Regions from separate parts of the Billgrantia antri genome, predicted to be linked through region 4. Evidence: predicted binding sites of a transcription regulator. Region 4 holds the regulator's gene; each other region holds the start of a gene.
What was found. Region 4 encodes PhoB, which activates phosphate uptake and scavenging genes when phosphate is short. Its sites were predicted from a motif close to TGTCATANNNNTGTCANA; they were not measured.

Region 1 (7,609 bases), 130 kb from region 4:
TTGCTCTTCCAAGCCCTGCTGATCGCCGCAGTGGCGGCTTTCCTGCTGTATATCGTCGGCAATACCCAGGCCAACCTGGCCGCCCGCGGCATCACCACCGGCTTCGGCTTCCTGACCAATACCGCCGGTTTCGGCATCGTCCAGAGCCTGATCGAATACTCCTCGCAGAGTACCTACGGCCGTACTTTTGTGGTGGGGCTGCTCAATACCCTAGTGGTATCGGCGCTGGGGATCCTGGCGGCTACCCTGATCGGCTTCGTCGTCGGCATCGCCCGGCTGTCGCCCAACTGGCTGATCGCCCGGCTGGCCAGCGGCTATATCGAGATATTCCGTAACATCCCGCTGCTGCTACAGATCTTCTTCTGGTACTTTGCCGTACTGCGCGCCATGCCCAGCCCGCGTGACAGCCTGTCGCTCGGGGAGGCCGTGTTTCTCAACGTGCGCGGCCTGTCTCTGCCCCAACCCCTATTCGAGTCGGGCTTCGGCCTGATTCCGCTGGCCTTCGGCGTGGCTGTCGTGGCCAGTGTCGGGCTGATGATCTGGAACAAGCGACGCCAGGAAGCCACCGGCAAGCGGCTGCCGGCGGGCTGGATTTCGCTGGGCCTGATCATTGGCCTGCCGCTGCTGGTGCTGGTCGCCACTGGCGTGCCGGTGACCTGGGACGTGCCGGAGCTGCGCGGCTTCAACTTCCGCGGGGGGATTACCGTCATCCCCGAGTTCCTGGCCCTATGGCTGGCGCTTTCCATCTATACGGCCTCGTTCATCGCCGAGATCGTGCGCTCTGGCATCCAGGCGATTCCCCACGGCCAGACCGAGGCAGCCCAGGCGCTGAGCCTGCCGCGCAACCTGGTGCTGCGCCTGGTGGTGGTGCCCCAGGCCCTGCGCGTGATCATCCCGCCGCTGACCAGCCAGTACCTCAACCTGATCAAGAACTCCTCGCTGGCCACGGCCATCGGCTATCCGGACCTGGTCTCGGTGTTCGCCGGCACCACGCTCAACCAGACGGGGCAGGCGATCGAGGTCATCGCCATGACCATGGCGGTCTACCTCACCATCAGCCTGCTGGTATCGATGTTCATGAACTGGTTCAACGCCCGCGTGGCGCTGGTGGAACGCTAGGAGAGGCGCCATGACGATTCAACACAAGATGATCGAGGCGCGACCGGCGCCCGGCAATACCATCGGCCCGGTGGCCTGGCTGCGGGCCAATCTGTTCAGTGGGCCGGTGAACACGATCTTCACCCTGCTGGGGCTCTATCTGCTCTACCTGCTGCTGACGCCTACGATCCAGTGGGCCTTCATCAATGCCGACTGGATCGGCACCAGCCGCGACGACTGTTCCCGTGAAGGCGCCTGTTGGGTCTTCGTCAATGCGCGTATCGGCCAGTTCATCTACGGCCTCTACCCGCGCGACGAACTCTGGCGGATCAACCTGACCTTCGCCGTGTTCGCCGCCCTGATCGCCTGGCTGATGATCCCGCGGCTGCCGCTCAAGCGCTGGGTGGCGCTGGCCACCCTCGTGGCCTTCCCGGTGTTCGCCTACTTCATGCTCTACGGCGGGCATTTCGGCCTGCGGGTGGTGGAAACCCACCGCTGGGGCGGGCTGATGCTGACCCTGGTGCTGGCCGTGGTGGGGATGGTCGGTGCGCTGCCGATCGGCATCCTGCTGGCACTCGGGCGACGCTCACAGATGCCCATCGTCAAGAGCTTCTGCGTGGTGTTCATCGAGTTCTGGCGCGGCGTGCCGCTGATCACGGTGCTGTTCATGGCCTCGGTGATGCTGCCGCTGTTCATGCCTACCGGGGTCAGCGTCGACCGCCTGATCCGGGCCTTCATCGGCATCACCCTGTTCCAGAGCGCCTATATGGCCGAGGTCATCCGCGGCGGGCTGCAGGCGATTCCCCGTGGCCAGGAGGAGGCGGCGGCGGCGCTGGGCATGAGCTACTGGATGCGCATGGGCCTGATCGTGCTGCCCCAGGCGCTGAAGTTGATGATCCCCGGCATCGTCAACACCTTCATCTCGCTGTTCAAGGACACCACCCTGGTAATGATCATCGGGCTGTTCGACCTGCTCGGCATCGTGCAGGCAGCGCTGTCGGATTCCCGCTGGCTGGGCTTCTCCCTGGAGGGCTACGTGTTCGCCGCGTTCATGTTCTGGATCTTCTGTTTCAGCATGTCGCGCTATAGCCAGTACCTCGAGCGGAAACTTCACACCGGCCATAAGAGATAGGAACTAGAACAATGACTGAACAGGCAACCCAGGCCGGCGCGGAGACCCTGATGGTCGAGATGCGCGGCGTCAACAAGTGGTACGGCGACTTCCATGTACTGCGCGACATCAACCTAGAGGTCAAGCGGGGCGAGCGGATCGTCATCTGCGGGCCCTCGGGCTCGGGCAAGTCGACGCTGATCCGCTGCATCAACCATCTCGAGGAGCACCAGGCCGGCGAGATCGTGGTCGGCGGCGTGCCGCTGACCCAGGACGTCAAGCGCATCGAGCAGATCCGCCGCAGCGTAGGCATGGTATTCCAGCACTTCAATCTCTTCCCGCACCTGACGGTACTGGAGAACTGCTGCCTCTCACCGATGTGGGTTCAGAAGAAGCCACGCCGCGAGGCGGAGCGGCTCGCCATGCAGTACCTGGAGCGGGTCAAGATCGCCGAGCAGGCGCGCAAGTATCCCGGCCAGCTCTCGGGCGGGCAGCAGCAGCGCGTGGCGATTGCCCGCTCGCTGTGCATGCATCCCGACGTGATGCTGTTCGACGAGCCTACCTCGGCGCTCGACCCGGAGATGATCAAGGAGGTGCTCGACGTCATGGTGGAGCTGGCCAACGAGGGCATGACCATGCTCTGCGTGACCCACGAGATGGGCTTTGCCAAGACCGTGGCCGACCGCGTGATCTTCATGGACCAGGGCCAGATTATCGAGGAGAACGCCCCGGAGCCCTTCTTCAACAATCCGCAGTCCGAGCGGACGCAGCTCTTCCTCAGTCAGATCCTCGGTCACTGAGGTCTGGGCCCTGCGCGGCCGCCTCACTCTACGGGGCCGGCCGCGCATTCCGTTTAGGCCCGGCTAGCTCAGAGGCTGCCCTGAGGCTTGAGAGGCTCGGCGGGCCGTGTCACGCGTGCGTTGCCGAGAACACTGGGCTCGGTTTCCACCGGGCGTGCCTCGCTGGTCCAGGCCGCTTGGCTGTCGTGCACCGCCGGGCGGCGCTCGAAGGAGCGGGTGACCATGTCGCCCGGGGCAAAACCGGTGCGGTTGGCGAGGTGATGCGGCAGCAGGCAGAGCTCGATCAGCAGGCGCAAAACGAGGGTCGCGGCCAGCCAGAGCCCGACTCCCAGCGCCAGGCTGGGCCAGGCCAGGTGCCATTCGACCGCGCCGAACCAAGGACTGCGCGGCAGCAGCCACAGCAGGGCGTAAGTCAGCAGGCCAGCCTGCAGACCGAAGTGAATCAGGAGCAGCACGCCCCGGGACATCGGGCGGCGGGGAAACAGGAACTGTCGCATCGGGGTCCTCCCGTGGATGCTTCGCAGTACGATGATGTGGCCGGCATCCCTGCCGGAAAGCCGATGCTACCCCAGAAGACGCCGAGCGTCAGCCGTCCTGTCGATGTCCCGATCAATCGAGCACAGCGATGCCGGCCGGCAGCAGCGCTTCGCGGTCGCGATGCTCCGTCAGCAGGCGACCTTCGAGGGCGGTCAGCATGATCTGCAGCGGGTCGCCGTGGCTGACCAGCAGTACGGTCTCGCCCCGCAGTGCCTGCTCCAGCGAGGCGATCACGCCCTGCATGCGGGCGGCGACGCTGGCCACGCTCTCGACCCCGTATTCGTGGTGCTCGGGGCTGCGCGCATCATGGACCCAGACGTCACGATAGCGGCTGTCCGCCGCGCCCTCGAGTTCGCCGAAGTCGCGCTCGCGCAGGCGCGGCTCGGCCTGCATCTCGAGGCCGAAGTGAGCGGCCACTCGCCTGGCGGTTTGCGTGGTGCGCAGGAAGTCCGAGTGCAGAATGTGGGTAGGAGCCGGCCAGCGCCAGTCGGCGAGCAGCGCGTCCAGCTGCGCTTCGCCTTGCTCGGAGAGGCCATATTCCGCCAGACCCCGGGCCGGCGTGCTGATGATCAAGTGACGGGCATTGGCCTGGCTGTGGCCATGCCGCATCAGCAGGTAGCGGTTGTGGCGTTGGCCCAAAGCGGAGTGAAATCGGATTGACATCGTGTTGGCATACTACCTAGATTGTTGGTTAGTTTCGTTTGCGATCATATGGGCCTTACCGTGTTCGCTTTCGAGCAGATGAGCGGCTTTCCTGGGCATTTTCGCTCCCGCCATCGCTGACAACAACATAATGACAGTGATACAGAGAGACACGCCAATGACAACTATCAGGACGTTCCGTCGTTCCCCCTTCGCCACGCTGGCCTTCACCTCACTGCTGCCGCTGCTTCTGCTGTTGCCCGCCCAGGCGCAGGCTCAGTCCGATTGCCAGCGCGGCGACCTGGACCAGATCTACTGTGACGAGGATGGCGACCTGGTGGCCGACCGTCCCAGCGACGAATCCGAATGGGTCGATCCCGATACGCTGATCTTCGCCTATACCCCGGTGGAGGATCCGGCCATCTACTCCGATATCTGGCAGCCCTTCATCGACCACCTGAAGGAAGTGACCGGGCGCGACGTGCGCTTCTTCGCCGTGCAGTCCAACTCGGCGCAGGTCGAGGCCATGCGCAGCGGACGACTTCACATCGCAGGCTTCTCAACCGGGCCGACGCCGTTTGCCGTCAACCTGGCGGGGGCGGTGCCTTTCGCCCTGATGGGCTCCGACGACGGCCAGTTCGGCTACACCCTGCAGGTCTACACCCACGTCGACTCCGACATCGAGGAGTTGGAGGATCTCAAGGGTAAGCGCATTGCGCACACCTCGCCGACCTCCAACTCCGGCAACCAGGCGCCGCGTGCCCTGTTTCCCGAGTTGGGGGTCGTACCCGAAGAGGACTACGAGGTGGTCTACTCCGGCAGCCACGATCAGTCGATGCTCGGCGTGGTCGCCCGCGACTACGATGCCGCCCCGGTGGCTTCCGAGGTGGTCGAGCGCATGGCCGCCCGTGGCCTCTACGATCCCGAGGAGGTGCGCATGATCTTCGAGTCGGATCGCTTCCCCACTACTTCGTATACCTATGCTCACAACCTGCACCCCGACCTGGTCGACAAGATCGAGGAGGCCTTCTTCTCCTTTGAGTTCGAGGGCACCGAGCTGGGCGACGAGTTCGAGGGTGTCGAGAAGTTCATCCCCATCAACTATCAGGAACACTGGAAGGTCATCCGTACCATCCAGAACGCCAACGGAGTCGAATACACTCCCGAGAACCTGGACCAGGAGTAAGTCTGGTGAACTGCGTCGGGGCTCTCGGCATGGCCGGGGCCCCTCGTTCCTGGTGGTATGAGGGAGTGGCATGCTGGAAATAACGCGACTGGTCAAGCGCTACGGCCGTGACAAGCCGGTACTGGAAGAGCTCGACCTGAAGGTAGAAGGAAGCAGCGTAGTGTCAATCGTCGGTGCCTCCGGTGCCGGCAAGAGTACCCTGCTGCGCTGCATCAACCGCCTGGTGGAGCCGACCTCGGGCTCGATCCGGCTCAACGGCACCGAGCTGGTCAACCTCAAAGGGCGCGAGTTGCGCCGGGCTCGACGCAAGATCGGCATGGTCTTCCAGGGCTTCAACCTGATCGACCGATTGACGGTGATGGAGAACGTGCTGGCTGGCCGACTCGGCTACGTCAATCTTTTCCAGGCCGTTACCCGGCGCTATCCCCAGAGCGACATCGAGCGTGCCTTCCAGCTGATGGAGCGGGTGGGCATCGCCCACTACGCCAACAAGCGTGCCGACGAACTCTCCGGCGGCGAGCGCCAGCGTGTCGGTGTGGTGCGGGCGCTGATGCAGGAGCCCGAGATCCTGCTCGCCGACGAGCCGACGGCCTCGCTCGATCCGCGCACCTCCGAGCAGATCATGAAACTGCTGCAGAGCCTGGCCAGTGAGCTCTCGCTGCCGGTATTGATCAATATCCACAATGTGGCCCAGGCCAAGGCCTATACCGAGCGCATCGTCGGACTACGCCATGGGAAAATGATCTTCGACGGCGTCCCGGCCGACTTCACCAAGGAGGCGCTGGACGCCATCTATGGCGGCATCGAAGCCGCTGAGGACGAGATCACCGCGGAGCCTGGCCGCTCGAGACAGGGAGTGGCGCATGACTCCACCTGACCCTGTCGGTGCGCCGCGCACCTGGCGCAAGCCGCCCTTCATTGCCAGCCCGTTACTGCGCTATGGGCTGTGGCTGGCGATACTCGTCTATCTGGTGTGGGCGTTCGGCTCGCTGCCGTTCAACTGGGAGCGCATCAGCGAGGGCCTGCCGCGAGCGGCGCGTATCTTCGGCGGCGGCTTTCCGCCCAGCTTCGAGCGCAGCGAACTGCTGCTCACCGGCTTCAAGGAGAGCTTCCAGATCGCCATCCTGGCCACGCTGCTCGGCGTGGCGCTGTCGATTCCCTTTGCCGTGATGGCTGCCAAGAACGTGGCGCCCAAGCCCATCTACCTGCTCGGGCGCGCGGTGATCATCGTCTCGCGCAGCTTCCATCCGGTGATCGTCGCCATCCTGTTCGTCGCCGCGGTGGGTTTCGGGCCCCTGGCCGGTATCCTCACCCTGACGATCTATTCGATCGGCTTCGTCGGCAAACTGCTGGCCGAGGAGATCGAGGAGATCGACTGGGGCCAGGTCGAGGCGATGAAGGCCGCTGGCGCGGGCTACCTCGCCACCCTGGTCTACGCCGTATTCCCGCAGATCCTGCCGCGCCAGGTAGGGCTCTCCATGTACCAGCTCGACAGTAACCTGCGCGCTTCGGCGGTGGTCGGCATCGTCGGTGCCGGCGGCATTGGCGGTACCTTGATGAACGCCTTCGGGCGTTACGACTACGATTTTGCCTTTGCCATCCTGCTCACGATCATTGCGGTGATTCTGGTCAGTGAAGGCATCAGCGGCTGGGTGAGGAAGAAGATATGGTAGATCGTGCCGGCGCCTTGGCCGACCGCGTGTGGCGACGCTATGACCGCAAACAGCGCATGATCCGCTACGCCGTGCTGTTGGCCACCGTGATGGTGGTCTACTGGGCGGTGCGCGACATCGATATCTTCTGGCCCTGGGTGTGGGACGCGCCCAACCAGATATCGAGCCTCGGTGCGCGCATGTGGCCGCCCGACCCCTCGCGTTTGGCGGCGATCGTCAATGCGCTGCTCGAGACGGTGCACATCGCCACGCTGGCCACCGCGCTGACGATCTTCATTGCGCTGCCGGTCTCCTACATTGCCGCCCAGAACACCACTCCCAACCGTGCCTGCCTGTGGCTGGGCCGCTTCATCCTGGTCGCCAGCCGCTCGGTGAACACCATCATCTGGGCACTGCTGTTCGTGGCAATCTTCGGCCCGGGAGTACTGGCCGGAATACTCGCCATCATGTTTCGCTCGGTGGGCTTCATCGGCAAGCTGATGGGCGAAGCGATCGAAGAGATCGACCGCCGCCCGGTGGAGGCCATGGAGGCCACCGGTGCGTCCAAGGCCAAGGTGATCGC
Region 2 (7,609 bases), 680 kb from region 4:
CGCCGCGTCCAGCCCGCGCTTGACCACCCCGGCGCAGGTGAAGGTGGCGAAGGTCGCACCGGGCCGCGAGCGGGCGGCCATGGCGTCGAACAACTCGGGGCGCCACATCTCGGGATTCTTGGCCGGAGCGAAACCGTCGAGAAACCAGGCATCCACCCGCCCTTCGAGCAGGACGAGGCGCTCGGTGGCATCGCCGAAGTGCAGGTCCAGCGTCACCCGCTCGTCGAGCCACAACCGATGCACGCCAGCCACCGGCTCGGGCCACTGGCGCACCAGCCGTTCAGCGCGCGGGGCCAGGTCCGGCCAGGCGGCGAGCGCCCGGGTCAGGTCGTCCCGGCTCAGCGGGTAGCGCTCGGTGGAAACCAGATGCAATCGTGCCCCGGCCGGGGCGTGCGCGTCGAAGCAGGCCCAGGCACAGAGCATGTTGAGCCCGGTGCCGAAGCCGGTCTCGCCGATGGTGAAGGGCCGCGGCTCCTGCCAGGCGGCCAGGCGTCGCGGCAGGTCGTTGCCGGCGAGAAAGACATGCTCGGTTTCCGCCCGGCCGTCGTGGCGCGAGAAGTAGACGTCGTCGAAGCGGCTCGAGTGCGGAGCACTGTCGCCGGTCTCGTCGTGCTGCCAGTCGAGACGTGCGGGCTCGAGGCCGGCCAGCGGCGGAAGGGGGGCGTGGGGCAGTGACACGGGCTTCTCCAGTACCAGACAAGGCTGCTCAAAAATTGATCGATGGCGTCGCCGCGGCGTGGCATGGCGTATCGCGCAAGGCATCCGCGGCGTTTCAACAGCGTTATCCACAGAAGCTGTGAGCAAACTCCTGTGGATAAGCGGTCTCGTCGGGGAAGGGGAGTCCCGAGCGGTCAGGGGGGCCGGGTCAGGGCAAGACCTTCTTGAACGGCTTCACTGTCGCCTTGGCATAGACCCCGGCGATCATGTAGGGGTCGGCATCGGCCCAGGCCTGGGCAGTGTCGAGGCTGTCGAACTCGGCCACCACCAGGCTGCCGCTGAAGCCGGCGTCGCCGGGGTTCTCGGCATCCACCGCGGGGTGTGGACCGGCCAGCACCAGGCGGCCCTCGTCGCGCAACTTCTCCAGCCGGGCCAGATGGTCGGGGCGGGCGGCCAGGCGGCGCTCCAGGCTGTTCTTCACGTCTTCACTGATGATTGCGTACAGCATCGCAGCGTTTCCTCTGGCAAGCGCGGTATCACCGCGGACTCCAAGCGTGCGTTGACCGACCGTCGCCGGGCGCGCACCATGGGCCATCATTTTGACAAAGTTGCCTGCCCGCGTCATGCCGCTGCCCGCCCTGCCCACGCGTTTCGACGGCGACTCCGCTCCTCTGGGGGTCGATCTCCACATGCACTCCACTGCCTCGGATGGCGCCCTGCCGCCCGCTGAGGTGGTCGCCCTGTGCGCTGCGCGCGGTGTGTGGCTAATGGCGCTGACCGACCACGACACGGTAGCCGGCGTGGCCGAAGCCGGCGAAGCGGCGACGCGCCTAGGCGTACACCTGCTGCCGGCAGTCGAACTCTCGACCCGCTGGCACGGGATCGGCATTCATGTCGTGGGGCTGTTGCCGCAGGGGGCTCGTGGGGCGCTCGCCGAAGGGCTCGATGACCAGGCCCGGGCGCGCGAGGCCCGTGCCGAGGTGATCGCCAAGCGCATGGAGAAGATCGGGCTCGACGACGCGCTGGCCCGCGCCCGCGAGCAGGCCGGGCCCCATCGTCCGCTGGGTCGGCCCGACTTCGCCCGGGCGCTGGTGGCGGCGGGGCTGGTGCCCGACATGGCCACGGCGTTTCGTAAGCATCTCGGCAGCGGCAAGGCGGGCGACGTCAAGGCGCACTGGCCGGCGCTGGCCGAGGTGGTGGGCTGGGTGGTCGAAGCGGGCGGCGTGGCGGTGCTGGCCCATCCCCTGCGCTACGGGCTAACCCGACGCAAGCGCGGCCAGCTGCTGGACGATTTCGTGGCCGCCGGCGGCCAGGCCGCCGAGCTGGTCAGCGGCTTCCAGAATGCCGACGTGACCCGCGACCTGGCCCGCCAGCTCGCCGAGCGGGAACTGTATGCCTCGCTCGGCAGCGACTTCCATTTCCCCGGCGGCCACTTGGCCCCGGGCAGCATGAGCCCGGTGCCGCGCACCGCCGTGTCCCCGGTGTGGATGCACCCTCGTCTGGCTGGCGTCGTTGCGACGGGCTGCGACGCGGCCGCCCCCGGCGCGCTATAGTGGCGGCACGCATCCAAGACGACAGGGAGCCCGCATGAGTCAGTTCTTCCAGATCCACCCGGACAATCCGCAGAAGCGCCTGATCGACCAGGCGGTGCAGATCGTGCGCCAGGGCGGCGTGGTCGCCTATCCCACCGATTCCGGCTATGCCCTGGGTTGTCACCTGGGGGACAAGAAGGCGATCGAGAAGATCAAGTGGCTGCGCTCGCTGGACGACAAGCACAACTTCACCCTGGTGTGCTCCGACCTCTCCGACATCGGCACCTACGCCAAGGTCGACAACAGCGTGTTCCGCTTGCTCAAGGCCAATACGCCGGGGGCCTACACCTTCATCCTCAACGCCACCTCCGAAGTGCCGCGCCTGCTGCTGCATCCCAAGCGGCGCTCCATCGGCGTGCGCGTGCCCGACCATCGCATCACCCTGGCCCTGCTCGAGGCACTGGGCGAGCCGCTGATGAGCGTGACGCTGATCCCGGTGGGCGAGGAGCTGCCGATGACCGACCCGGAAGAGATCCGCGAGCGCTACGGTGCCCACCTGGATCTGGTCATCGACGGCGGCGCCTGCCATCTGGAGCCCACCAGCGTCATCGATCTGCGTGAACTGCCGCCGACCATTGTGCGCGAAGGCCGCGGCGACCTGGCGCCGTTCGGCGAGTGAGCGCCTCGCCGCCGTTCAGTCCCTAGACGTGTCGCGCGCCTGTTCGGCGAGGTGCGGGTCCGGCGTCTCCTCGTCCAGCCAGGTGCCGCACTTGAGGCAGTAAAGCGCACGCTGCTCGTGACGGTCGTGGCCGCAGCCGGGGCAGGCCTGCTCGGAGTACCGGTCGGCGCGGATCGAGCGGATCACTTCGGCCGAGAACACCCCGGTGGGGATGGCGATGATCGAGTAGCCGATCAGCATGACCAGGGTGGAGATCGCCTGGCCGAGGGGGGTGACGGGGACGATGTCGCCGTAGCCCACCGTGGTCAGGGTCACGATGGCCCAGTAGATGGCCGTGGGAATGCTGCTGAAGCCGGCTTCGGCAGGCTCGATCATGTAGACCAGCGCGGCGAACAGCGTCACCAGCAGGAACATGGTGAACAGGAACAGGAAGATCTGGTGCCAGCTGCGCAGCAGTGCCTCCACCAGCAGGCGTCCTTCACCGACGAACTGCATCAGGCGCAGCACGCGGAAGATGCGCAGCACGCGCAGCAGGCGCACGATCACCAGGGTCTGGGTTCCGGGAAGCAGCAGCATCAACCAGGTGGGCAGGATGGCAATCACATCGATCACGCCGTAGAAACTGCGCAGGTAGCGCAGCGGCTTGTCGAGAATGATCAGGCGCACCACCAGTTCGACGGTAAAGGCGAGGGTGAACCCCCACTCCAGCCAGTAGAACCATTCGCCATAGGCCGCGCTGAGGTGATCGACGGTATCGAGCATGACCACCAGCACGCTGGCCAGGATCACCAGGATCAGGGCAATGTCGAAGCCCTTGGCCAGTGGCGTGTCGGATTCGAAGATGACCTGGAACAGGCGTGTACGCACGCCATCGGCGGCCGGTCGGAACGGTTCGGTCATGCGCTGGCTTCCTGCGGCAAGTGGCTCACTTCAGCGGTACGTGGCAATGGGAAACGGCTCATGCCGCCAGGCGATGGGCCAACCGCAGCGCCAGGCGCCCGAACTCGACGCCTAACCAATCGGCTTGCTCCAGCATGGCGGCGAGACGGGCAGCATCATCGTCGCCCGCGGCGAGCGCCTGCAAGGCCTCTCGGGCCGCTTCTCTCCAGCTATCCTCGCCGGTATCGGCGAGGGCGTCCAATGCCAGCAGGGCACGCCGCAGCCGCTCTCCTTCACCAGAGCCTTCCGGCAACGTCCAGCGGCCGCTGAGCAGGGCGCTGCCGCGGGCGGCCTTGCTGGCATCGGCGGGTCGCAGTGGCACCGTTTCGGCGAAGGCTTGCGCCAGGCTCCACAGCGCCTGGGGGTCGCCGTCCTTGAGTTCCAGTTCCAGTTCGCGGATCGGCACACGCCGTCCGGCGGCGCGAATCTCGCCCTGGTCGAGGGCGACTTCGATGGTGGCTTCCGCGAGCTCCAGGCGCCAGGCACGGCGCTCGAAATCGGTGGCAAAGCGCGGCTCGAGCCGTTCCAGCACATCGTCGCCCAACCCGGCGATGGGAGGCAGCTCGGCCAGCCTCGCGCGGTCCAGCGTCTCGCTGGCTACCGGCCACTCCCACTCGCCTCGCCGGCTGTAGCCACCGGCGCCTTCGCCGCTGGTCTTGAGGGTCTGCACCCAGCTGTCACCGTGCCGGCGCAGCCTCAGCGCCATGCGCGCTGCCTCCAGCTCGCCCGCCGGCGTGTCGAAGTAGATATTGGCCAGATGCCGGGCGTCGTACACGCCGCCGCGCAGCAAGGGGTGCTGCAACAGGCGCTCCGGCCCCGTCTCGGCCAGTGCCAGCTTCATTTCTATCTCTTCGCTCATGTGCCTTCCTGCTGTTCGACTAGAATGAGAGCGCGTCAGGGGCTACCGTGTAAGCCAAATATTTCAATGACGTGACAGGGTGCCATTCTTTATACTGGCGCCGCCATTCCACAAGCGCATTCTACGCCATGGTCAAATCCAATCCGTTTTCGGCGATGTTCGGTCGCTCGCCGTTTCAGCCACTGCTGGCGCATATCGCCAAGTCCAACGAGTGTGCCGACCAGCTGCTGCCTTTCTTCGAGGCGTCGCTGGCCGGGGACTGGGACGAGGCCGCCAGAGTCCGCGAGACCATTACCCAACTGGAGCATGAGGCCGACAGCCTCAAGACCGAGCTGCGCCTCAACCTGCCCAATACGCTGTTCCTCCCGGTTTCCCGCAGCGACCTGCTCGACCTGATCAGCGTCCAGGACAAGATCGCCAACAAGGTGCGCGACATCACCGGCATCATGCTTGGCCGGCGTATGCAGGTGCCCGCTGAGCTGGCCCAGCCCATGCGCGACTACATGCACACCGCCGTGGCCTGCGTCGCCCAGGCGCGCCAAGCGCTGGAGGAGCTTCAGGATCTGCTCGAGTCGGGCTTCGGCCGGCATGTCGCCGACGTGATGCAGAACTTGATTCGCGAGCTGCACATTCTCGAGCAGCAGGCCGACCAGCAGCAGATCGATATCCGACGCCAGCTATTCGAGCTCGAAGACAGGCTCAAGCCGGTAGACGTGGTCTTTCTCTACAAGATCATCGACTGGGTCGGCGAACTCTCCGATCGCGCCGAGCGCGTCGGCAGCCGTCTCCAGATTCTCACTGCCCGGTAGGACATCGTCGCCCGGCCCGGCCGGGACATGTCCTCTCAACCTGACAGCCACATAGGATCCAACCCCCTATGTCGATCATTGCAGAGCACGCGAACACCTTCATCATCCTGGCCTGTCTCTTCGGCTTCTTCATGGCCTGGGGCGTCGGTGCCAACGACGTCGCCAACGCCATGGGCACCTCGGTCGGCTCCAAGGCGATCACCATCAAGCAGGCGATCATCATCGCGGTGATCTTCGAGTTCCTCGGCGCCTGGCTTGCCGGCGGCGCGGTCACCGAGACGATTCGCAAGGGCATCATCGACCCCGCAGCACTGCAGCACGATCCCCAGCTGCTGATCTACGGCATGCTGGCCTCGCTGCTGGCCGCCGGCACCTGGCTGTTGATCGCCTCGATGAAGGGCTGGCCGGTGTCGACCACCCACTCCATCGTCGGCGCCATCGTCGGCTTCGCCCTGGCAGGACTCGGCATCGATGCCGTGGGCTGGGCCAAGGTGGGACAGATCGCCGCCAGCTGGGTGGTATCGCCACTGCTGTCGGGCGTCATCGCCTTCACCCTGTTCAAGTCGGTGCAGCACCTGATCTTCGAGTCCCATGACCCGTTTGCCGCGGCCAAGCGCTACGTACCGTTCTACGTGCTGCTGGTCGGCTTCGCCATCTGCATGGTGACTCTGACCAAGGGACTCAAGCACCTGGGGCTAAACCTTGGGTTCGGTACCAACCTGCTGCTGTCGGTTCTGTTCGGCCTCGGCATGATGGCCCTGGGCGGCTGGATGGAGCGGCGCGTACAGGCCGGCAGCCGCCAGACCGACCATTTCGGCTTCACCGGGGTGGAGCGGGTGTTCGGCGTGCTGATGATCTTTACCGCCTGCGCCATGGCCTTCGCCCATGGTTCCAACGACGTGGCCAACGCCGTGGGTCCGCTGGCGGCCGTGATCAGCGTGGTCGAGCACGGCGGCACCATCGGGGCTTCGGCACTGGTGCCCTGGTGGGTGCTGGTACTGGGCGGCGGCGGCATCGTGGTGGGGCTGGTCACCTACGGTCACAAGGTCATCGCCACGGTGGGTACCGGCATCACCGAACTGACGCCCAGCCGCGGTTTTGCCGCCACCCTGGCCGCGGCGCTGACCGTGGTGCTCGCCTCGGGCACCGGGCTGCCGATCTCCACTACTCATACGCTGGTGGGCGCGGTGCTCGGCGTCGGCCTGGCCCGCGGCATGACGGCGCTCAACCTGCGCGTGATCGGCACCATCGCGATGTCCTGGCTGATTACCCTGCCGGCGGGGGCGGGCCTGGCAATACTGTTCTTCTTCATGTTCAAGGGAATCTTTGGTTAAACGTCATCGCTCGCGACGTAGAACTGGCTGGGTATGAACGTACACGGCGGCACCTTGATGGTGCCGCCGTTTTCGCTGCTCTGATATAGTCGAAGCCGATACACCCTCCCTTTCATCTGCTGCCGGAGAGCGGCCTTGGACACTCGTTTCCCCTTCGTCGAATGGTTCCGTAATTCCTCCCCTTATATCAATGCGCATCGGGGCCGAACCTTCGTGATCCTGATCGAGGGCGAGGCCATGGCGCGAGGACGAGGCGAGCAGTTGATCCAGGATCTGGCGCTGCTGCACACCCTCGGCGTGCGGCTGGTGGTGGTGTTCGGCATCCGCCCCCAGGTGGAGCAGGCGCTGAACGAAGCCGGCATCGAGCCGCGGCGCCACGACGGCCGTTGGGTGGCCGACGAAGCGATCATGGCCTGCGTCGAGCGGGTCGCGGCCGAGCAGCGCCTGTGGCTCGAGGCGCGGCTATCGCTGGGTCTGCCCAACACGCCACTGCACGGGGTCGAACTGACCGCGGTCTCCGGCAACCTGGTGATGGCCAAGCCGCTGGGGGTGCGCGAAGGGGTCGACTACGATCACAGCGGTGAGGTGCGCCGGGTGCGGGTGTCGGCGGTGCAGGGGCTGCTCGACCGCGGCTCGCTGGTGCTGCTGCCGCCCCTGGGCTTCTCCAGTACCGGCGAGGTGTTCGACCTGGACGCCGCCGAAGTGGCCCAGCACGCGGCCATGGCGCTGGCTGCCGACAAGCTGATCCTGCTGGGCGAGGCGGCCGGGCTGTATGACGAGAATGGTGCCTTGCAGCGTCA
Region 3 (7,609 bases), 1.0 Mb from region 4:
GGTGCCGCCGCACTCGCTGGAGGCGGAGCAGTCGGTGCTCGGCGGCCTGATGCTCGACAACCAGGCTTGGGACAACGTCGCCGACCGGCTGGTGGCGGACGACTTCTACCGCTACGAGCATCGCCTGATCTTCAACGCCATGATCGGCCTCGCCGAAGCCGCCAGGCCGCTCGACGTGGTCACGCTGTCCGAGGCGCTGGAGGGGCGCGACCAGCTCGACACCGTCGGCGGGCTCGCCTACCTGGCCGAGCTGGCGCGCAATACGCCCTCGGCGAGCAACATCCGCGCCTACGCCGACATCGTGCGCGAGCGGGCCACGCTGCGCAAGCTGATCCGCGCGGCCAGCCAGATCGCCGACGGCGCCTTCAGTCCTCAAGGCCGGCCGGCCGACGAACTGCTCGACGAGGCCGAACGGCTGGTGTTCCAGATCAGCGAGGAGCGACCCAAGTCGGGCGGCCCCATCGGCATGAGCGAACTGCTGGCCAAGGCGGTGGACCGCATCGACGAGCTGTTCAACATGAAGGGCGAGATGACCGGTCTCTCCACCGGCTTTCGCGACCTCGACGAGATGACCTCGGGCCTGCAGCCCTCGGACTTGGTGATCATCGCCGGGCGCCCCTCCATGGGCAAGACGACCTTTGCCATGAACGTGGTGGAACATGCCGTTATCTCGAGCGACAAGCCGGTGATGGTGTTCTCCATGGAGATGCCGGCGGATGCACTGATGCTGCGCATGCTGTCGTCGCTGGGGCGTATCGACCAGACCCGGGTGCGTACCGGCCAGCTCGAGGACGAGGACTGGCCGCGACTGACGTCGGCGGTAAACCTGCTCAAGGACAAGCAACTATTCATCGACGATACGGCGGCGCTGTCGCCCAACGAGATGCGCTCGCGCATGCGCCGCCTGGTGCGCGAGCACGGCAATCTGGCGTTGGTGATGATCGACTACCTGCAGCTGATGCAGATCCCCGGCTTCTCCGAGAACCGCACCGGCGAGATCTCCGAGATCTCGCGCTCGCTCAAGGGGCTGGCCAAGGAGTTCGGCTGTCCGGTGATCGCACTCTCCCAGCTCAACCGCTCGCTGGAACAGCGACCCAACAAGCGGCCGGTGATGTCGGACCTGCGCGAATCGGGCGCCATCGAGCAGGACGCCGACGTGATCGCCTTCGTCTACCGTGACGAGGTCTATAATCCCGACAATCCCGACAATCAGGGCCTGGCCGAGTTGATCATCGGCAAGCAGCGTAATGGTCCCATTGGCACGGTGCACATGGCTTTCATCGGCAAGTACACCCGCTTCGAGGACCTGGCGCCGGACAGCTACGGCGATGCGTTCGGCGAATAAGCCTGGGCGGCGGTTGAGCCTGACGCCCGGCACCGTATAATGCCGAGCCCCCGACAGTCGTTTTCGAGGAGTGACCATGGCAGGCGGATTTCGGCGCGGCAAGCGCCAGCGCACCCCAAAACTGGAAGCGCGCGGCGAACTTCAGGCGTTGGAGCGTGAAGGTCCCTTCAAGGAGTGGCTGGGCATGCCGGACCTTTACCGTTTCCAGTTGGTCGTGGACGGCGAAACCTACAGCTACCAGACCGAGGACGCCGAGCTCGCCGTGGCGGTGGGTGACCGCGTGGTGTTCCGCTACAAGGAGACCAAGGCGGGCAAGTGGGTCGACCGCAACTCGCTGGCCAAGGCGATCGATCCCTCCGATTATCAGTAGCGCCACGGGCGCGAATAGCGGAACCCTCGGACGTCTCGGCTGTCATAATAATGATATGCCAGCGTCATGCAGATCACATCGGGCACAGTCATGCTGTGCCCGACGCATATCTCGCATAGGCCAATGGAAACAATTCCAGGACATGGAGGGAACCATGGAATTCGAACAGCTGAAACAATTCGTCTCCCGACACGACAACTTCGAGGTGCGGGTCATCACGCACTCCGGCAGCCACTGCTATCAGGTGGAGCTGGAGGATGTGGAAGGGGGGCGTCACCTGCTGACCCGTCGCGGCAAGCCGACCGTCTTTCGTTCGTTGGAGGACGTCTATCTCGAACTGCAGCGCGCCGGCATTCATCGCGCCTTCCTGGTTCAGCACGTACCGCAGGACGAGGTGATCGGCCGGGACACTCATTATCACGACCCGCTGACGTCACGCATGCCGCTCGTGTTCTAGCGTCTGTGCTGGTCTATTCTTTAACCTTGATCCAAGTTATACAAATCGTCTTTATAGTATAACTTCATGCCCTGTGCGCTCCTCGCCTGATACAATGAACGCTTCTTTCTTCACGCATGAGGAGCGCAGCGCATGGCCGCATCGCAAGTGCAACCGAGCCCGGCGGAACGCCAACGTCCGGCTCATGCTCCGGCGGATCACCCCGCGGTACCAACCCCCCGGATCGGCATCGTGCTGGCCAACCTGGGAACGCCGGACGCTACCGACTACTGGTCGATGCGCCGCTACCTCAACGAGTTCCTTTCCGACAAGCGCGTGGTGGACTATCCGAGCTGGAAGTGGCAACCACTGCTGCAGCTGATCATTCTGACCCGGCGTCCGTTCAAGTCGGGGGAGGCCTACCGCAGCATCTGGAACACGCAGCAGGACGAGAGCCCGCTGCTGACCATCACCCGCGAGCAGACCCGCAAGCTGGCCGAGACGTTGACGGCGCGTCATGGCGATCGCGTGCTGGTGGACTTCTGCATGCGCTACGGCAACCCTTCCACCGATAGCGTGCTGCGCCGTATGCAGGCCGCAGGCTGCCAGCGCATCCTGTTCTTCCCGCTCTACCCCCAGTACGCCTCGCCGACCACCGCCACCGCCAACGACCAGGCCTTTCGCACCCTGATGAAGCTTAAGTGGCAGCCGGCGCTGCGCACCGTGCCGGCCTACTTCGAGCATCCGGCCTATCTCGAGGCGCTGGCCAACTCGGTGCGCGAGACCTATGCCGCCACCGAGACACCGCCCGAGGTGCTGGTCGCTTCCTATCACGGCGTGCCCAAGCGCTTCCTGCGCGAGGGCGATCCGTACCATTGTCAGTGTCAGAAGACCACGCGGCTGCTGCGTGAGCGGCTGGGATGGGAGGAGGGGACGGTACAGACCGCCTTCCAGTCGCAGTTCGGCCCCGAGGAGTGGGTCGGCCCGCAGACCGTCGATCACGTGGCCGAACTGGCGCGCCAGGGCAAGCGGCATATCGCGGTGATCTCGCCGGCGTTCGCCTCCGACTGCGTGGAAACCCTCGAGGAGATCAACGAGGAGATCCGCGAGAGTTTTCTCGCTGCCGGCGGTGAGCAATTCACCTACGTTCCCTGCCTCAACGAGCGCGACGATCATGTCGCCGCGCTGGTCGCGATCGCCGAGAACGAGCTGGGCGGCTGGCTGTAGCCAGCGGCCCGACGTCAGCCGTGGCCGCGGTCGGGGTGGGGCACGGGCTTCTCGCCGATTTCCTCGGGACGTAGCTCGGGTGGGCGCCCGCCGGTCTCGTCGATGTGCTTGAGCTGCATGTGCAGCCCGGTCTTGGCCAGCAGGTGGGCGCTTACCGGTGCGGTGATGAACAGGAACAGCGTGATCAGCATTTCCTGGATGTCGGGCTTGCCCTGGGTGACCCAGAAGTAAAGCATCGAGGCGATCAGCATGCAGCCGATGCCCAGGGTAGTGGCCTTGGTGGGCCCGTGCAGGCGCATGTAGAAGTCGCGCAGGTGGGCCATGCCCAGCGAGCCGATGAAGGCGAAGGCGCCGCCGGCAACGAGGAAGAAGGCGATCACGCCTTCGAGGATCACGTACAGGGTCATGGAGCCTCCTACTCGATGATATCGCCGCGCAACAGGTACTTGCACACTGCCACGGTGCTGATGAAGCCGAGCATGGCGATCAACAGCGCCGACTCGAAATAGGTCTTGGTGTTGAGCCATAGCCCCATCAGCACGATCAAGGCAATGGAATTGATGTACATGGTGTCCAGCGCCAGGATGCGGTCGGGCATGTCCGGCCCCACGGCGAGTCGGTAGACGTTAAGCAGCAGGGCCAATACCACCAGCGTCAGGCTGATCGTCAGCGCGATGTCTAGCATTCGTAGATCTCCTTCAGCGGCCGCTCGTAACGCTCGCGTATATGGGCGATCAGGGCCGCTTCATCCTTCGCGTTCAGGGCATGGATCAGCAGGCTCTTGCCGTCCAGGCGCAGGTTGGCCGATACCGTGCCCGGCGTCAGGCTGATGGTGTTGGCCAGCAGCGTGATGGTGAAACGATCCTGCAGCATCAGCGGGTATTCCACGAAATGCGGATGCAGGCGGCGGCGGGGGTTGATGATCAACCAGGCGACCTCGAGGTTGGCGACCAGGATGTCGCCCAGCACGCGCAGCACGAAGCGCAGCAGCAGCCAGGGCTTGGCGATGTGCGGTTGGGCATCCCAGAAGCGGTGGGTCGCCAGCGGGATCGTCACCGCCAGAAAGCCGCCCAGCAGAAAGTGACCGAAGGCCAGGCTACGCACCAGCAACAGCCAGACCACGAGCAGCAGGAGCGACAGCAGCGGTGTCGGCAGCCAAGGACGAGGCTTGATCATGGAGCACCTCCGGCGCTGGGCAGCAGCGCATCGATCAGGGCTTGGGGAGCCGCCAACTGGTCGGCGGTGGCCTCGGTGTAATCGCTGACGGGGCCGGCCAGCGCCACCAGCAGCGGCGAAGCAGCCAGCAGCCAGGTCACGCCGAACCATTTGCGCCACGTCAATCTTTCACCGGCAGGCTCGCCCTGGCTACGCCAGAACAGGGTGGAGCCGGCACGGGAGAGTGCAATCAGTGCGCAGAGCCCGGTGAGCAGCAGGATTGGCCACAGCCAGAGGCGCTGTCCGCCCTCGGCAGCGGCCAGCAGCAGCGCCTTGCCGAGCGCCCCGGAGAGCGGGGGCAGGCCGGCCACCGATACGGCGCCGAGGAAGAACAGCCCGGCCAGCCAGCCGCCCTGCTGCAGCGGACGGCCCCGCACCAGGCGAGTGCCGGCCTTGCCGCGCTGCTGACCGATCAGTTCGGCAAGCAGGAACAGTCCGCCGGTGATCAGGGTGGTATGGATCAGGTAGTAGAGCAGGGCGGAGACCGCCCGCGGCGAGCCCATGCCGATTCCGGCGAGCAGGGTGCCCACCGAGACCAGCACCAGGTAGGCCACCAACAGGCGCAGGTCGCGCGCCGCCAGTACGCCGACGCCGGCCGCGACCAGAGTGGCCAGCGACAGCCACCAGACCCAGGCCTGCTCCAGGTCGGCCAAGGGCCCCGCGGCCTCGCCGAAGATCAGCGAATAGACCCGCAGGATGGCGTAGATGCCCACCTTGGTCATGATCGCAAACAGCGCCGCTACCGGCGCCGGGGCGGCGGCATAAGTGCGCGGCAGCCAGAAATAGAGCGGCAGCATGGCGGCCTTGAGCCCGAATACCACCAGCAGCATCAGTCCGCCGGCGGTGACCAGCCCGGCCCGCTCGGCGGGCAGCTCGGCAAGGCGCGCCGCCATGTCGGCCATGTTCAGGGTGCCGGTGGCGCCGTAGAGCACGCCCACGGCGATCAGGAACAGCGCGGAGCCGGCCAGGTTGAGTACCACGTAGTGCACGCCGGCCTGAATGCGTGACTTGCCGCCGCCGTGCAGCAACAGGGCATAGGAGGCCAGGAGCAGCACCTCGAAGAAGACGAACAGGTTGAACAGGTCGCCGGTGAGGAAGGCGCCGTTGATGCCCATCAGCTGCCACTGGAACAGGCCATGGAAGTTGCTACCGCGCTCGTCGTCGCCATCGCAGGCAAAGACCACGGCGCCCAGTGCCAATACGGCGGTGAGCAGCACCATCAGGGCCGATAGTCGGTCGAGCACCAGCACGATACCGAAGGGGGGCTGCCAGTCGCCCAGGGCATAGTAAGCTACCTCGCCGCTCCCGGCACGCTCGACCAGGGCAACGCCGACCAGCACCAGCAGGGCGGTGCTGCCCACGCCGACCAGGCGTTTCAGCCGGGTGCCGCCTTGGCGGCGGTATAGCAGCAAGATGCCTGCTACCAGAGGCAGCACGATGGGCAGTACGATGAGATGCATCATCGGCTGCGCTCCTCGTCGTCGCCATGCGAACGGCCGTCGACATGATCGTTGCCGACTTCGCTGCGGGCACGCATCGCCAGTATCACCACGAAGGCAGTCATGGCGAAGCCGATGACGATGGCGGTGAGTACCAGGGCCTGCGGCAGCGGGTCGGCATAGTGACCGGCACCGTCGACGATGGCCGCGCCGTCGGTAGTGAGCCCGCCCATGGAGAACAGGAACAGGTTCACCGCATAGGAGAGCAGGGTCAGGCCCACGACGACGGGGAAGGTGCGACCGCGCAGGGTCAGATAGAGCCCGCAGGCGGTCAATACGCCGGTGGTGATGGCGTAGAGGCTTTCCATCAGGAGGTCTCCTTGCTGGGGCGCTGGTGGGCATCGGTGTGGCTCTCGACGGGCTCCTTGGCCGGCCGGTGCGGCGTGGTGACCTTGCCCAGGTTGGCCAGTATCATCAGGGTCGCGCCGACCACCGCGAGGTACACGCCAAGGTCGAAGAGCAGCGCGGTCGCCAGCTCGAACTTGCCCACCAGCGGCAGGCTGAAGTAGCCGAAGGCCGAGGTCAGGAAGGGGTAGCCGAACAGCCAACTGCCGAGGCCGGTCAGGGTGGCGATGCCGACCCCGGCGACGGCCACCGGCTGATAGGGAAAATCGAGCCGCGCCTGGGCCCATTCGACCCCGCGCGCCATGTAGAGCAGGATCAGTGCCACGGCAGTGATCAGGCCGGCAATGAAACCGCCGCCGGGCAGGTTGTGGCCGCGCAGGAAGATAAAAGCGGATACCAATAGGGCCAGCGGCAGCAGTGCCATGGAGATCGAGGTGAGGATCGCCGGGTAGCGGTCCGGCGACCATACTCGCCCCTCGCCGTCGCTGTGCGGCATGAACAGGCGCAGGCGGTTGAGCAGCTTGAAGATGGCCAGGCCGGCCAGCGCCAGCACGGTGATCTCGCCCAGAGTATCGAAGCCGCGGAAGTCGACCAGGATGACATTGACCACGTTGTGGCCGCCGCCGCCGGGCACGCTGTTCTCGACGAAGAAACCGGCGATGGAGGCGTTGTCGCGGGTCAGCACGGCATAGTTGAGGCTTGCCACCACCAGGCCGAGCGAGCCGGCCAGCACGACGTCACGCAGGCTGCGGCGGTTGGAGGACTCCGGCGGCGTCTTCTGCGGCAGGAAGAACAGCGCCAGCATAAGCAGGATCATCGTCACCACTTCCACCGAGAGCTGGGTCAGGGCCAGGTCGGGGGCGGAGAAGCGGGCGAAGGTCAGTGACACCACCAGGCCTACCACAGACAGCAGCAGCAGCGAGACCAGACGATACCGATGCGTGACGGCCGTGCCGATGCCGCCGAACAGCAGCAGGCCGGCGCCCAGCACCAGGACACCGTCCAGGGGCTGGTTGCCCTTCTCCCCGGTAAGGCCGGTCATCTGAGCTAGCCCCAGCCCACCGACCACTAGAGTGGCGAGCAGCAGCCAGGTCATGTAGCGCTGCAGCGAGGCCCCGTCGAACCAAGCCAGGCCGGCTTCGGCGGCATTGCCCAGGCGCTGCATGGCAGCC
Region 4 (7,609 bases):
CGCCGACCAGGCGCACCTTGCCGGCCATCATGCCGTCGAGAAAGGCTTGCTGGGTCGGCTTGCGCAGCACCCTTACGGCAGTGGCCTCGTCCTCGAAGCGCAGCTCCAGGTCGAGGTCCACCGGCAACCCAGCGCCGGTCTGGATGCCCTGGGGGGACATGCGGAAGTGGCGCGCAATGGCGAGATCCTCGGTGGCGATACCCCAATCGAGACGGCGCATCTCGGAGAGCGTCCGGCGGAATCCCGGCTTGCGGCGCTGGGCACGCTTCAGCATCAAACCCAGCAGCCACAGCATCAGTCGCAGCTTCATGTCGAGTCCGATCCGAGCGTGGAGAAGAGATATCGCGGCCTGACGGACAGGCCGCGTCACGAGAGGATTCGAGACGACGAATCAACCCTTGCCAACGGCGTCCTTGAGACCCTTGCCCGGCTTGAAGGCCACGGTCTTGCTGGCCGGAATGGCCAACGGCTGGCCGGTCTGGGGGTTCTTGCCGGTGCGGGCTGCGCGCTCACGCACGGTGAAGGTACCAAACCCGATCAGTGACACGTCCTGCCCCTGGGCCACGCTACCGGTGATCTCGTCGAGAATGACGTTGAGCACCTGGCTGGCCTTGTCCTTGGAAAGTTCCGCACGCTCGGCAATTGCCGCAGCAAGATCTGGCTTACGCATACTACAGCCCTCCTGGTATTGGCTATGTCCCGGCATGGTGCCGGTATGTTGTTATTCATCAGTGGTCAAGTTCGAGCCGCCTGTCACTTCCCCGGGAGAGCCCGTTCCCATGTGCGGGTTCGTCCCTTGCCCTTGAAGCACCAAGCGTGTCGACCAACGGCGGCTCGCACTGCGCAGCCGGCCGAGGCGATGACGTGACTAGCCTAGCAACGGCGGCGTCGCTCGCGCCAGCTCAACTTTCCGCTTCACGCAGGCTCCTGTCAACGCAAAGCCAATCAAACGTTCGTCCTGATCCTCGGCAAAAGCGACCAGGTCGGTACCATCCCCCTCGATTCGCCAGCGGGCAGGCGCCTGTAGCGGAGGCAGCGCCACTACCGGCAGCAGCGGCGTCTTGACCAGCACCGGCCAGGCACCGTAGCTCACTTGGGTAGGCGTGCCGGCCAGTGTCCGTGCCAGCGCCTTGGCGCTGGCCTGCAGCGGCTGGACGTACATGGCGTTGATTCCGGCCACGCAGGCCACATCGCCCAGGGCGTGCACGCCGGGTGCCGATGTCGCCAGGTAACGGTCGACCTGGATGCCGGCTTCGCTCACCTCCAGGCCAGCCCCGCGGGCCAGCTCGCTGCGCGGGCGCAGTCCGGTGGCCACCAGAACCAGGTCGGCCTCGAGCCCTTGGCCATCCTCCAGCACCAGACCGACGTCGCCACCCGCCGGTTCCAGCCGCTCCAGGCCGCGTCCCAGATAGAGCGTCATGCCGGCGTCGCGGAACACCTCGCCCAGCGCGCGCCCCAACGGCTCCGGCAACAGACGCGGCAGCGGTGCCTGCTCCGGCGCCACCAGACTCACCGCATGGCCGCCCGCCGCCAGATCGTTGGCGAACTCGCAGCCCACCAGGCCGGCACCGATGATAGCCACGCGGGCAGGCCGAGCCAGTGCCTCGAGGGCGGCATGAAAGGCGCGATAGTCGTCGAGATCGTTAATCGTGAAGAGGCGACCGGCAAGCGCCTCGGGGATGGCGAACGGCACCGCCGGAGCGGCCCCGGTAGCTAGTACCAGCTCGCCGTAGGCCAGGCGCTCTTCGCCGATGTGCAGGCAATGCTCCTGCGCGTCGACGGCGCCGACCCGGGTGTGGGTGCGCACCACCGCGCCCAGCTGAGCGGCCACCTCCAGCGCCGAGCGTGCCGCCAGCTTTTCGGGGGCCAGACGCTTGGCGAAGCCGGTGGAGAGCAGCGGCTTGGAATAGTCGTCGCCGCTGTCGGCAGTGATCAGGGTGACGGGGCGCTCGACACCCAGCGCACGCAGCTGCTTGAGCAGACCGATGCCCGCCATCCCGGAGCCGATGATAGTGAGAGGTGCGCTCATGGAACTCCTTGTAAAAAAGCTGCCCGTACACGGCGAAACGCTGCATGGCGCACGCAAGTGCGTCAGGACCGCATGTTACACTATGCGCCCCATATTCGACCCGGAGGTGCCGGTGACCCGCAACCGCACGGAGCGCCATACCCGTTCCTCGTTTGCCGCCTCTTGGCGCCCACTGCTGGCGGGCCGGCCAGCAATGAGCCCAGCCTGGTGGGCCTGGGTGGCCACGCGGGATTCGCTCACCGCGCGGTTGATCGAAGCCGGCGCCGGCCGTGCCTTCCGCGTGCGCCTGCTCGGCCAGCACCTGGGCAAGCCAAGCCTCGACGAAGCCCAGGCGCTCGGGTTGCCCCTCGATCGTCTCGCCTGGCTGCGGGAAGTGGCGCTGTGCCTCGACGAGCGGCCCTGGGTGGTGGCGCGTTCGGTGGCTCCGCTGGCGCAGCTGCGTGGCCAGCGCCTCGAACGGCTTGGTGAGCGCTCGCTGGGCAGTTGGCTGTTCCGTCAGCCCGATCTGCAGCGCAGCCCCATCGAGATCACGACCGGCACAGCGTCCTTTCACCCGGCGTTCGGCCCCTGGGGTCGGCGTTCGGTATTCCGCCACGGCCGTTTCGCCGTGCTGGTACAGGAGTTCTTCCTCGACGCGATGGCGGATGAATTGGGCTTGCCATCACGCTAGGATGATCGCCATCGAATGAGGAGACACCGATGGAACGCTCTCTGATGCGCCCCAAGGGGCTGGCCCGCGTGCCCGACTTCCTGCACCTGATGCGGCTGGATCGCCCCATCGGCACCTGGCTGCTGATGTGGCCCACGCTGTGGGCGCTGTGGGTGGCCGCCGCCGGGGTTCCCGAACGCCACCTGCTGCTGATCTTCGTCGCCGGGGTATACCTGATGCGCGCCGCGGGCTGCGTGATCAACGACTACGCCGACCGCCACTTCGACGGTCACGTGAAGCGTACGAAGAACCGGCCGCTGGCCACCGGGCGCATCAGCGAACGCGAGGCCAAGGGCTTGTTCGCCGGTCTGGTCGCCTCGGCCTTCGTGCTGGTGCTGTTCACCAACCCGTTTACCATCCTGCTCTCGTTGGTGGGCGTGGCGCTGGCATTCATCTATCCGTTCATGAAGCGCTATACCCATTTGCCGCAGCTGTTTCTCGGCGCCGCCTTCTCCTGGGCGATCCCGATGGCCTTCGGTGCGGTGCTGGGTCATGTGCCCCTGGAAGCCTGGCTACTATTCGCCGCCAACGTGGCGTGGACGGTGGCCTACGACACCGAGTACGCCATGGTCGATCGCGACGACGACCTCAAGATCGGCATCAAGTCCACGGCGGTGCTGTTCGGTCGTACCGATCGCGCCATGATCGGCCTGCTGCAGCTGGTCACCCTGGGCCTGCTGGGCTGGGTCGGGCTGCGCCTCGAGCTGGGCGCGTTCCACTGGCTGGGCCTGGCGGGCATGGCCGCCACCTTCGTCCACCAGCAGTTCCTGATCCGCCGGCGCGAGCGCGATCGCTGCTTCCAGGCCTTCCTCAACAACCACTGGTCGGGGCTGCTGGCGTTCGCCGGCATCGCGCTAAGCCTGTGGCCTGCCGCCGGTGTCTAGCCCCTATGGCAGCGTTGTCATCCAAGTGTCATGATGACGTGGTGAGATCGTCACCGACCCGTCACTGACCGCGAGGCTTCGGGATGACCGCCAAGACCGTTCTGATCGTCGATGACGAAGCGCCGATCCGCGAGATGATCGCGGTGGCGCTGGAGATGGCCGACTATCGCGTGCTGGAGGCTGCCAACGCGCAGAGCGCCCACAGCATGATCGTCGACAACCAGCCCGACCTGCTGCTGCTGGACTGGATGATGCCCGGCACCAGCGGCATCGAGCTGGCACGCCGGCTCAAGCGCGAGGAAGCCACCCGTGAGCTGCCGATCATCATGCTTACCGCCAAGAGCGAAGAGGACAACAAGATCCAGGGCCTCGAGGCCGGCGCCGACGACTACATCACCAAGCCCTTCTCGCCTCGTGAACTGGTGGCCCGACTCAAGGCGGTACTGCGCCGGACCACGCCCAAGGGCGTCGAGGAACCGGTGGAAGTGGACGGCCTCGTGCTCGACCCGGTCAGCCACCGCGTCAGCGCCGGCGGCAAGGCGCTGGAGATGGGCCCCACCGAGTACCGCCTGCTGCAGTTCTTCATGACCCACCAGGAACGTGCCTACACCCGTAGCCAGTTGCTCGACCAGGTATGGGGCGGCAACGTCTATGTCGAGGAACGCACCGTGGACGTGCATATCCGCCGCCTGCGCAAGGCATTGGGCGATGCCCACCAGCATCTGGTCCAGACCGTGCGCGGCACCGGCTACCGCTTCTCCAACAAGGGCTGACGTGCGCTCCTGGAGCCATGAACTCTGGCGTCTCGGCCTGCTCGCCGTGGCGGGCAGCCTGGTCGGCTGGCTGTTTTCCGCCCCGGGGCTGGGGCTCGCCGCGGGACTCGCCCTGCGCCTCATCTATCATCTTCGCCAGTTGCATGCCCTGCGCCGTTGGCTGACCCGCAACCCGCACAGCGAACCGCCCGCGGCCACCGGCCTGTGGGGCGAGCTGTTCGACCGCCTGTACCGCTACCAGAAGGGTCAGCGACATACCCAACACCGTCTGCAGGCAACCCTGAAGCGCATTCAGGAGTCCTCCGAGGCAATGCGTGACAGCGTGGTGATGCTCGACCCGCACGGCGATCTGGAATGGTGGAACAGCGCCGCCGAGCGCATGCTGGGGCTCAAGGCGGCCCATGACCGCGGCCAGCACATCACCAACCTGGTGCGTGATCCCCGCTTCGTCGCCTACTTCAACGCCCGCGATTATCGCGAGCCGCTGACGCTGGCCTCCCCGGTCGACGAACGCCAGGTCCTGCAGTTCCAGATTACGCTCTACGGTGACGACGAACGCCTGGTGATGGCGCGTGACATTACCCGCCTGCACCGCCTGGAGGAGATGCGCCGCGACTTCGTCGCCAATGTCTCCCATGAGCTGCGTACGCCGTTGACGGTGTTGGCCGGCTACCTCGAGACCTACGTCACCTATGCCCAGCAGTTGCCGCCTCGGCTCGCTCAGGGCCTGACCCGCATGCAGGAGCAGACGACCCGCATGCAGAACCTGGTCAACGACCTGCTGTTGCTGTCTCGGCTGGAGATCGACCAGGGCGGCGAGGACCATCTGCCGCTGCCCATGGCCACGCTGCTCGAAGAGGTGCGCCGCGACGCCGAGGCGCTGGCGGCCGGCCGCCAGCAGATCCGGGTGGAGCTCGATGAGGCGCAATGCCTGCTCGGCAGCGATAGCGAGATCCACAGCGCGCTGTCCAACCTGGCCTCCAACGCGGTGCGCTACACCCCCGAGGGCAGCCACATCGTGCTGCGCTGGAAATCGCACCCCAGGGGCGCCTGTCTCGAGGTGGAAGACGACGGCGAGGGCATCGACCCGGTGCATATCCCCCGGCTCACCGAGCGCTTCTATCGGGTCGACAAGGGACGCAGCAGCGAAAGTGGTGGCACCGGCCTGGGACTGGCCATCGTCAAGCACGTGCTGCTACGCCACGACGCCTACCTCGAGATCGACTCCCACCCAGGCCGCGGGGCCCTGTTCCGCTGCGTGTTCCCCGCCTCCCGGCTGGTGGTGGCCGAGGCGACGGCAAAGCAAGTCTCCGAACGCTGAAGCGAGAGGAGAGTCACGAACGGCGTCACGGCTCACGTCGTGGCGAGATCACGTTCGCCGCGATAGTGGCGGTCCCACATCAGCACGGCGCCGGCCACGGCGCCGGGCAGCAGGAACAGGTTGGCCAGCGGTATCCAGGTGATCAGCGTCACCCAGCCGCCGAAGGTGAGAGTGTGCCAGGTATGCGAGGAGAGCCGGCGACGCATGTCGGCGAAACTCACCTTGTTGTTGTCCATGGGATAATCGAGATAGGTGATCGCCATTATCCAGGCCGAGAACAGCGCCCACAAGAAAGGGGCGGCGACATTGAGCGCGGGAATCCAGCTGATTACCAGCAGCACCAGGGCGCGCGGCAGGATGTAGCCGAGCTTGACCAGCTCGCGCCCCAGGGCATCCACCGCCGTGCGCGCCAGGCCGCGGTCGTCGAGCGGCGGCCGGCCGGTGGCCTGCACTTCCACCTTGGCCGCCAGGAAGCCATAGAAGGGCGCGGCGATCAGGTGGGTCACCAGGGTGAAGGTGAAGAACACGATCAACACCAGGCTAGCCACGAATAGCGGCCAGATCAGCCATTCCAACCAGCCGAGCCAGGCCGGCACCATGGCCATCCAGCTCTCCAGCCAGCCGCCGAAGTGGCTGATCACGTAGTAGAGCATGGCCGAATAGACCATCAGGTTGACGGCGATAGGGGCATAAACATAGCGGCGCAGGCCGCGGCCATAGACCAGCCGCGTCCCGCGCGTCAGCGCCGCAAAGGCGTTCAGCATCCGAATCCTCTCTCGGGTAGTTACTCCTTGCGCGTCAGCGCATCCTCGTCGATCTGATCCGGGTCCATGTGACGAATGTCGAGTCCCTTGACCAGATAGATGACGTACTCGGCGAGGTTGTCGGCATGATCGCCGACCCGCTCCAGCGCACGCAAGATCCACATGACGTTGAGCACCGGGCCGATGGCGCGGCTGTCCTCCATCATGAAGGTCATCAGCGAGCGCATGGCGCTGCCGTACTCATCGTCCACCGAGTCGTCCTCGTGCACAACCTGCAGGGCCAGCTCGGTGTCGAAGCGGGCGAAGGCGGTCAAAGCGTCGCGCAGCATGCGGCGAACGTGCTCACTGATGTGGCGTACTTCGACCAGGCCGCGGACATTGTTGCCGCCGTCGATCAGGGTCAGCGCGTTGCGCGCGATCTTGCTCGCTTCGTCGCCGATGCGCTCAAGATCCGCGGTGGCACGAATCACCGCCAGCACCAGGCGCAGGTCGGAGGCCGCCGGCTGGCGGCGGGCCAGCACCCGGGTACACTCGTCGTCGATCTTGAGCTGCATGGCGTTGACGTCGCGATCGCGATCGCGCACCTTCTCCGCCAGGCGGCTGTCGCCATCGAGCAGCGCCTGGATCGCCTCCTGGACCTGCTGCTCGACCAGCCCGCCCATGGTCATCAGGTGGGTCTTGAGCGCTTCCAGCTCCTGGTTGAACTGGCGGGAAATGTGCTGACTGTGGGTATCGCTGGTGATGTCCATCGTTCTCTCCTCGGGCTGGCGTGGCCGGCCTCGTCAGGCCATGCGGCCGGTGATGTAGTTCTCGGTGCGACGCAGGCTAGGGTTGGTGAACAGGGTGTCGGTGGGGGCGTACTCCACCAGTTCGCCGTCCTGCAGGAAGGCGGTATAGTCGGAAACCCGCGCCGCCTGCTGCATGTTGTGGGTGACCAGGATCAGCGTCAGCTGCGACTTCAGGCTGCGAATCAGCTCCTCGATCTTGAGTGTAGAGATCGGGTCCAGTGCCGAGGCCGGCTCGTCGAGCAGCAGCACCTCGGGGCGTACCGCCAGCGAGCGAGCGATCACCAGACGCTGTTGCTGACCGCCGGAGAGCGACCATGCCGAGGCACGCAGGCGATCCTTGA

Region 1: the regulator PhoB is predicted to act here: its motif matches at 4,328-4,345, upstream of phnD (phosphate/phosphite/phosphonate ABC transporter substrate-binding protein).
Region 2: the regulator PhoB is predicted to act here: its motif matches at 4,726-4,743, upstream of HNO53_RS02885 (CYTH domain-containing protein).
Region 3: the regulator PhoB is predicted to act here: its motif matches at 1,756-1,773, upstream of HNO53_RS04675 (DUF6482 family protein).

The regions. Positions count from the first base shown of each region.
Region 1 is NZ_CP053383.1:4,378,006-4,385,614, reverse strand. Features, by position in the region: gene HNO53_RS20475 (amino acid ABC transporter permease) at 1-1,119, shown strand, start outside; gene HNO53_RS20470 (amino acid ABC transporter permease) at 1,130-2,230, shown strand; gene HNO53_RS20465 (amino acid ABC transporter ATP-binding protein) at 2,281-3,009, shown strand; gene HNO53_RS20460 (hypothetical protein) at 3,078-3,506, opposite strand; gene HNO53_RS20455 (histidine phosphatase family protein) at 3,619-4,209, opposite strand; gene phnD (phosphate/phosphite/phosphonate ABC transporter substrate-binding protein) at 4,367-5,374, shown strand; gene phnC (phosphonate ABC transporter ATP-binding protein) at 5,445-6,251, shown strand; gene phnE (phosphonate ABC transporter, permease protein PhnE) at 6,238-7,047, shown strand; gene phnE (phosphonate ABC transporter, permease protein PhnE) at 7,041-7,609, shown strand, end outside.
Region 2 is NZ_CP053383.1:610,615-618,223, forward strand. Features, by position in the region: gene mnmC (bifunctional tRNA (5-methylaminomethyl-2-thiouridine)(34)-methyltransferase MnmC2/FAD-dependent 5-carboxymethylaminomethyl-2-thiouridine(34) oxidoreductase MnmC1) at 1-672, opposite strand, end outside; gene HNO53_RS02865 (YciI family protein) at 866-1,165, opposite strand; gene HNO53_RS02870 (PHP domain-containing protein) at 1,281-2,210, shown strand; gene HNO53_RS02875 (L-threonylcarbamoyladenylate synthase) at 2,245-2,868, shown strand; gene HNO53_RS02880 (ion transporter) at 2,884-3,768, opposite strand; gene HNO53_RS02885 (CYTH domain-containing protein) at 3,827-4,666, opposite strand; gene HNO53_RS02890 (TIGR00153 family protein) at 4,795-5,475, shown strand; gene HNO53_RS02895 (inorganic phosphate transporter) at 5,544-6,809, shown strand; gene argA (amino-acid N-acetyltransferase) at 6,945-7,609, shown strand, end outside.
Region 3 is NZ_CP053383.1:977,466-985,074, forward strand. Features, by position in the region: gene dnaB (replicative DNA helicase) at 1-1,345, shown strand, start outside; gene HNO53_RS04670 (hypothetical protein) at 1,422-1,715, shown strand; gene HNO53_RS04675 (DUF6482 family protein) at 1,870-2,172, shown strand; gene hemH (ferrochelatase) at 2,305-3,378, shown strand; gene HNO53_RS04685 (Na+/H+ antiporter subunit G) at 3,393-3,785, opposite strand; gene HNO53_RS04690 (K+/H+ antiporter subunit F) at 3,794-4,063, opposite strand; gene HNO53_RS04695 (Na+/H+ antiporter subunit E) at 4,057-4,554, opposite strand; gene HNO53_RS04700 (monovalent cation/H+ antiporter subunit D) at 4,551-6,056, opposite strand; gene HNO53_RS04705 (Na+/H+ antiporter subunit C) at 6,053-6,400, opposite strand; gene HNO53_RS04710 (monovalent cation/H+ antiporter subunit A) at 6,400-7,609, opposite strand, start outside.
Region 4 is NZ_CP053383.1:4,505,626-4,513,234, forward strand. Features, by position in the region: gene HNO53_RS21120 (hypothetical protein) at 1-310, opposite strand, end outside; gene HNO53_RS21125 (HU family DNA-binding protein) at 392-706, opposite strand; gene HNO53_RS21130 (FAD-dependent oxidoreductase) at 869-2,029, opposite strand; gene HNO53_RS21135 (chorismate--pyruvate lyase family protein) at 2,112-2,699, shown strand; gene ubiA (4-hydroxybenzoate octaprenyltransferase) at 2,729-3,622, shown strand; gene phoB (phosphate regulon transcriptional regulator PhoB) at 3,706-4,395, shown strand; gene phoR (phosphate regulon sensor histidine kinase PhoR) at 4,397-5,716, shown strand; gene cysZ (sulfate transporter CysZ) at 5,749-6,480, opposite strand; gene phoU (phosphate signaling complex protein PhoU) at 6,501-7,229, opposite strand; gene pstB (phosphate ABC transporter ATP-binding protein PstB) at 7,263-7,609, opposite strand, start outside.